Regions from separate parts of the Lysinibacillus sp. NPDC097287 genome, predicted to be linked through region 1. Evidence: riboswitches for the same ligand, from Rfam matches in the RefSeq annotation. Region 1 holds a riboswitch; each other region holds the start of a gene.
What was found. Region 1 has a riboswitch for cyclic di-GMP ahead of ACIQ2D_RS12710 (NPCBM/NEW2 domain-containing protein). Riboswitches for the same ligand answer to the same signal wherever they lie in the genome.

Region 2: linked by a shared signal. The riboswitch ahead of ACIQ2D_RS11490 (NPCBM/NEW2 domain-containing protein) and the one ahead of ACIQ2D_RS12710 (NPCBM/NEW2 domain-containing protein) in region 1 are both predicted to bind cyclic di-GMP.
Region 3: linked by a shared signal. The riboswitch ahead of ACIQ2D_RS05150 (hypothetical protein) and the one ahead of ACIQ2D_RS12710 (NPCBM/NEW2 domain-containing protein) in region 1 are both predicted to bind cyclic di-GMP.

Annotation. Positions count from the first base shown of each region.
Region 1 covers NZ_JBIWCX010000008.1:46,579-48,853, reverse strand. The annotation lists gene ACIQ2D_RS12715 (glycine betaine ABC transporter substrate-binding protein) at 1-474, opposite strand, end outside; cyclic di-GMP riboswitch class I at 942-1,025, shown strand; gene ACIQ2D_RS12710 (NPCBM/NEW2 domain-containing protein) at 1,170-2,275, shown strand, end outside.
Region 2 covers NZ_JBIWCX010000007.1:47,463-49,737, forward strand. The annotation lists gene ACIQ2D_RS11490 (NPCBM/NEW2 domain-containing protein) at 1-900, opposite strand, end outside; cyclic di-GMP riboswitch class I at 1,046-1,129, opposite strand; gene ACIQ2D_RS11495 (DUF1835 domain-containing protein) at 1,550-2,275, shown strand, end outside.
Region 3 covers NZ_JBIWCX010000002.1:439,674-441,948, forward strand. The annotation lists gene ACIQ2D_RS05145 (carboxymuconolactone decarboxylase family protein) at 303-695, shown strand; cyclic di-GMP riboswitch class I at 1,010-1,095, shown strand; gene ACIQ2D_RS05150 (hypothetical protein) at 1,228-1,602, shown strand; gene ACIQ2D_RS05155 (methyl-accepting chemotaxis protein) at 1,633-2,275, shown strand, end outside.

The sequences.
Region 1 (2,275 bases):
CTTATGAGCATTTTCTGTAGCTAGTGTCATATTTGCTCCTGGATCAATGCCTGTAATCGTCTTATCAGCTTCATTTGTTAAATCTTCGATAGAGTTCACATCCATATAACTAGGCACTACCATGCCAAGCTTTGCACCTGTTAAATTTTCACCTAAATCGTCTAAATCATCCTTGTACTTCTCCACTTGTGGGGCATGCGTTTGTGGAAGCCAAGCAGACACCATACCATCAACTTCGCCCTTGGATATAGCTTCCCACATAATCCCATTGTCAAGTGGTGTTAGTGTAACATCATATCCTAAATCCTCAAGTACTTGTCCAATTACATGTGTAGAAGCAATTTCAGTATCCCATTCCACATAGGTTAGGTTGACTTCTTTATTTTTGGTGTCTTCATCACCTGAGCCACAGGCAGCTAATACTATACTTAATCCTAAAGCCAATCCTAACTTCGATAATCTCTTAAATTTCATAAAATCTCCCTTTCTTATTGTATTGTTTTATAGTAATAGAATGAATTTAACCTAAAAATTAACAAGTAACAACTTGATGTTAACAAAGGGTTGTTACTTTTGTCAAATAAGGTATGTCCTAGATAGTACAAGTCAAAATTGAGTTTTAGGGTTCTTGAGATTCCTTCGGATAACAGAGAATGCTCCTCCTTCAACTAATTGGTGGGTTAGTGGAAGAAGGAGCATTCAAATAGTCAAACTTAAGGTATTGCGAATTTACAATGAAATTCTATTCAATTAATTTATATACATTTGTACGAATATATTAACAATATATGTATGTATAACAAGTGTTTTCTATTAAAATAGATAGATTTTTTTGACAAATTTTTGATGTTTTAGCGATATTGCCTTTGTTGGGAGGGGGAGTATGTAGTGCGAATTGTTCTTGGGGGCAAAATTTTAATATGCTATTGTTTGAAGTATAAAAATTGAATAGGCAAACCTAGAGAAATTTAGGGACGCAAAGCTATAGGGACTAAGGTTAAATACTATGTCAGCCAGTTGCCGAAGAGTACATATTACTTTTTGTTATTTTAAATTTTCATAAAAAGTGTAGCACTATTTTTTATGGGAATTTTATAGGAAAAGGAGCCACTCTTAGAGTGGTTTTTTTTATGTGTTTCTTAGGATGAATTCATCAGGAGGAAATATATATGAAGGTAGTAAAAATTGCAACAGTCACGGCCATGGCTTTAAGTTTAGTCGGAGCTCCGATTAATGTCTTAGCAGATCAAAATCAAGACACAAGAGTAACAACAACTACAGTGGGTAGCACCCTTAAACAAGCAAGTGATGCTAGTGTCAGCAAGTTTTATTTATATGGAAATGGCCTATTAAATACATATAATAAAGTATTTAAAGTAGATAAATCTAATATCATCTCGATAACTAACAATGGTGGAAATTACGCTGGATCTCCCCTTGAAAAGGCGATTGATGGCGATATGAATACCCATTGGGAAACAGGTAAGCAAAATAATGCAACATTCACTAATGAGGTTATCTTTAATTTCAACGAAACAACTTCATTAAATCGCATTGTATATGCTGCCCGCCAGTCCAGTGCAAAAGGTAAAGGTTTTGCACAAGAGTTTGAAATACATAGTTCATCTACAGAAGAAGGTAATGATTTTACATTAGTTTCTTCTGGTGAATATAAAGGTTCTACAGGTGATATCGTTGAAATCCAATTTAAACCTACAGAATTTAAGCGTTTGAAATTTGTTTTTAATAAGGCAAACCAGGATTGGGCAAGTGCTGCAGAATTTGGTTTTTATAAAGAAGACGTTGTATCTGATAAGATGGAGAATCTGTTTACGGATGAAAATCGTAATCAAGTCGCAGATGAATTCAATACTATTGAAAAATTAGAAGTTTTAGAGAAGATCGCTCAATCACATCCATTATACGTACAGTTTAAAGAGGATATTGAGAACGCTAAAGCGTTAATAAATGAAGAAAAACTAGAAGCTACAACAGCTATAACAAAAACATTTGAACATTATTCTAATGAAAATTATTCTGCATTATTCAGAGTGAATCTTGAAAACATAAAGGGTATCCGAAACAACGGTGGGAATTATAGTACTGCAGTAATTGGAAATGCTATTGATGGAAAACTAGATACTTATTGGGAAACAAATAAGAGTAATTCAACGGATTTCACAAATGAAGTAGAAGTAGAATTTAAAGAGGCAATAGAACTAAATAGAATCATGTACGGGGCAAGAACATCTGACAGAAAAGGGTTTGCTGAAGA
Region 2 (2,275 bases), on a different contig from region 1:
ATTTGGCATTCTAAACGCCTCGCTATAGGCATTATCAAAGTTTGTGCCGTAGCTTTTTAATTTTGAAACAGCTGCTGTAGTTGCTTCAATTACCTTTTGGTTCAAAAGAGATTTAGCATTTTCTATATCTTCTTTAAATAGGGGATATAGTGGATGATCTTTTACTTCTTCTTCTAATTGGTTTAATGCATCAGGCGTATTAAATTCTTTGCTGATTGTACTAAATGTGTCGTCTGTAAATAGTTTTTCCATTTTGTCAGATACACGGTCTTCTTTATAGAATAAGAATTCTGAAGCACTTGCCCAATCTTGATTTGCTTTTTTATAGACAAACTTTAAACGTTTAAATTCCGTCGGTTTAAATTGGATTTCAACGATATCTCCTGTAGAACCTTTATATTCACCAGAAGAAACTAATGTAAAGTCATCACCTTCATCTGTAGTTGAACTGTAGATTTCAAACTCTTGTGCAAAACCTTTACCTTTTGCGCTAGCTTGACGTGCGGCATAAACAATTCGATCTAATGAAGTTGTTTCATTGAAATTAAATATAACCTCATTTGTGAATGTTGCATTATTTTGCTTTCCTGTTTCCCAATGGGTATTCATATCGCCATCGATCGCCTTTTCAAGGGGAGAACCAGGGTAGTTTCCTCCGTTGTTCGTAATTGATACGATATTAGATTTGTCCATTTTAAAGACTTCATTATATGTATTTAGTAAGTCATTTCCATATAAATAAAACTTACTGACACTAGCATTATTTGCTTGTTTGATGCTATTTTTTACTGAAGTCGTTGTTACTCTTGTGTCTTGATTTTGATCTGCTAAAACATTAATTGGGGCACCGACTAAACTTATAGCCATAGCCGCTGCTGTTGCAATTTTAACTATTTTCATTTACATTTCCTCCTGATGAATTTATTCCTGAGAAGCACATAAAAAAACTACTCTACAAGAGTAGTTCCCTTTTCCTATAAATTGTTCATAAAAATAACATTGCTTATTTATGGAAATATAGAATAACAAAAAGTAGAATGTACTCTTCGGTAACTGGCTGACATAGTAATAAACCTTAGTCCCTATAGCTTTGCGTCCCTAAATTTCCCTAGGTTTGCCTATTTGATTTACACTTCAAACAATAGCATATTAAAATTTTGCTCCCAAGAACAAATCGTACTATATTTTACTACTATAAATGCAGGTAATATGGCTAAAATATCAAAAAGTTGGCAAATTAATCTATCTAATTTAATGGGGAATATGGAGTGTAAATGCATATATTGTAAATATTTCGTGCAAATCTATAAAGGTGAATTAGTTTATACATCGATATAACTTTATTGCAAATTAACAGTATCTAAGGATAGTCAATGAACATAGTGATTTTAGGATAGATAATGTGAAATTTAGGTAGGGGGTGCTGATAATTAAAACCAAAGTAAATGGTCTATTTATATATTTTTTGATGGAGCCAAATGTAGTTCTTGTCTATAAAATTGAAACTCAAAATTATTTATCAATTTCCAATGCGTTTGGAAGTGGCAAATTGGAGAATTTCGAAATCAATCATAAAGATGAATTTGAAACGTTTGATCACGAAGTTAGCAAACCACTTGAAGGCAGAGGGTGCTATTTCTCTCAGGATGATTTGAACATGATGGTAGAAGAAATAAATCATCACATTCAAAAACGTCGCCAATTCTTGAACCTGTCTCAATTCCCAAAGGACCTGAGCGGTAGACCTAGTGCAGTACATCTTGTTTCCTCGGAATCTGCAGCAGGTTCTTTAAGCGTAGGACTAGAAAGACCTAAAATTGTAATGGGATTCCCAGACGACTTTTCTATTGGACCGTTGTGGAACTTAGATTGTAGAACGGGAAAAGCTTATCGAAGTGAATGGCTAGAGGAAAATATCAACTACGAACAGGAAGAGTATATTTATCAAAATAAGTTGAATAATACGCTACGAGAAATAGAGGATATACCAAGTCAAGTTCCTATTTATCTCTGGTATGGGCATAATGCAGATGAGTATACGTTCATACTTTATATTTTGGACGTATTGAAGAATAAAGAAAATGAGATTTATCTTATAAACGCCACGGAACTTTATCCAAAACTTATAACGTCAAAAGATAAAGATCGGCAAATTTCCCATACAGGTCAAATTGAACCAGATGATTTAAGACTGCTATTTGAAAAAAATAGAGGGAAGAGTCCTCTTATAGATAAGGCTCTGCTTCAATTTCAAAGAGAATGGACAGAATTATTA
Region 3 (2,275 bases), on a different contig from region 1:
GTCTAGGCATTTGCGCCGCATGCTCGAGGTCGCTTCGGGCTCTCCAGCGCTTGTCGCATGCTGACGGGCGCAAATGCACTTTTCTACTTGCGTGCATGTCCTTGTGACTTTTGCATAGATATTTCATTAAAGATGTCCCGTGAGGCACTATGAAAAACACACTTTCCTTTTTCGGATAGAGCCAGAGGGTGAATCGAAAAAGAGCACCTTACATATGTGAAGGACAATCCCCATTTCCGGAGACGTGGAATTGGGGTCTTTGTATGTGAAAAATATGCTACCATTTAGTGGGGGGATTTACAATGAGTGAACGTTTTACAAAGGGGTTTGAAACGATTAAGCAGTATGTGACAGAAGAAGAGGCAACGCGTATGGTGGAGCATGATGCTTTAGCTGATATTGCGCCAGATTTACGTAAAATGATTGTTGAATTTGCATATGGTGATGTGTATTCACGACCTGGACTTGATGCCAAAAGTCGTGCGTTAGTTGTGATCACAGCCGTTGTCACGCAAGGTGCCGCACTACAAACAAAAACACATATAACGCGTGGTTTACATGCTGGTTTAACACCGACTGAAATCGTGGAAGCATTGCTACAACTAGTACCGTACATAGGTTTCCCGCGTGTGCAAAATGCGTTAACCATCGCTAAACAAGTGTTTCAAGAAAAGAACCTAACAGTGAAAGAATAATGAATTTGAGCATTAAGTATAGTAAAGTATCGTGCTCATTTTAGTTTAGGGAAGGTGTCGTTGAATATGTAAGGGAATCCGATTATCCCGAAACGGTAAAAATTGTTTTTCGGAGTATTTAAGCCGAATTTTATAGAATCTTTTTGTAAAACAGCTAAATAAACAAAACAAGCGCTATAAAAGTACTTTGTGACATGACGTGAACATATTATTTGCATCAAATACAATGGAAAAGGAAAAATTTGTTCGACAAAAAGTGACAAGTAATTTATACTGTTATAATATATCAATGTAATATTTGTACTGTTTTTCCTTAAATGAAAAGGCAAACTTATCGAAAGGTAAGGACGCAAAGCCACGAGTCTAAATCCCATTGGGTAATGATAGTCGGGTTGCCAAGAATATTGATAATAAGCGATTTTTTGCTATCCTTATCTATATTTGGGATGGCTTTTTTTATTGGACTCTTATCATAAAATATGCAAATGTAACAATGACATATAACAAATTTTAGCTGGAAAGGTGATCGAAGATGATAGTCGTAGATAAGAAGAAATACAAAATGGCGATAAATGAGGTCTCGAAGGAAGTACATGTACAGCTACATGGACTAATAAGAGAGGAAGATGTAGAAGGTTATTTGATTGATTTAAACGATACGATTAATAAAGTATCAAGAAATGCATATACGTTTGTTTTAGATGCAACTCACCAAACACCTGTCCCATCAAAAGTTGTACCGCAGTTGGAGCAAACGATACAATTTTATTCTAATTTAGGTTTTAGAGATATGTTAGTAGTACAACCTTCTTCTAAAATTGCACAAGTGCAAATTAGGAATATACTTGAAAGAATTGAATTCAAAGGTACATTTATCGAAAAAGTATCTCATTCTATATCACGATAGTACCAATAGATAGAAAAGGGGGTATTTATAATGGAAGCTATTTTATTATGTATTATTGTTATCTTAATGGGGACATCAGTGTATTTTGCTTATCGATATTTTTCGGTAAAACAACATCCTCATAGTATTGAAATAATAAATGGAATGAAGGAATTATCAGCTGGGAATATCACAAGCAAAGTTGCGGAAAGAAGTTCTGACCATACTGTATTTAATCAACTAATTGATTTTTTCAGTCGTGATAGAGAGAAGTCTCTTTCTTACTCAAAAAATGTATCCGCAATAGGAGAAAATCTTGCTGAAAGCGGGGAATATGCTTCAGAGAAGGCGGATATTGTAAGAGCAGCAATTGATGAGGTAGGTAGAGGATTACAGAAACAATTAGTAGGTATAGAAGAAAGCTCCGTATCTATGGAAGATATGACACAGGCTATCGAAGATTTATCTCTAAGATCGAATCAAATTTCAGAAGAATCGAATACAACGTTAGAATTGACGCAAGAAGGTAACAATATGTTAAAGGGCTCTATGGAAAAAATGGAGCAGTTTAATAAAACGATAAATGCAACATTTGATGCGATAAAAATTCTTGGAGAAAAATCACATGAAATTGGGACCATTGTAAAAGTGATTACAGGAATTTCAGAACAAATTAATTTATTAGCATTGAATG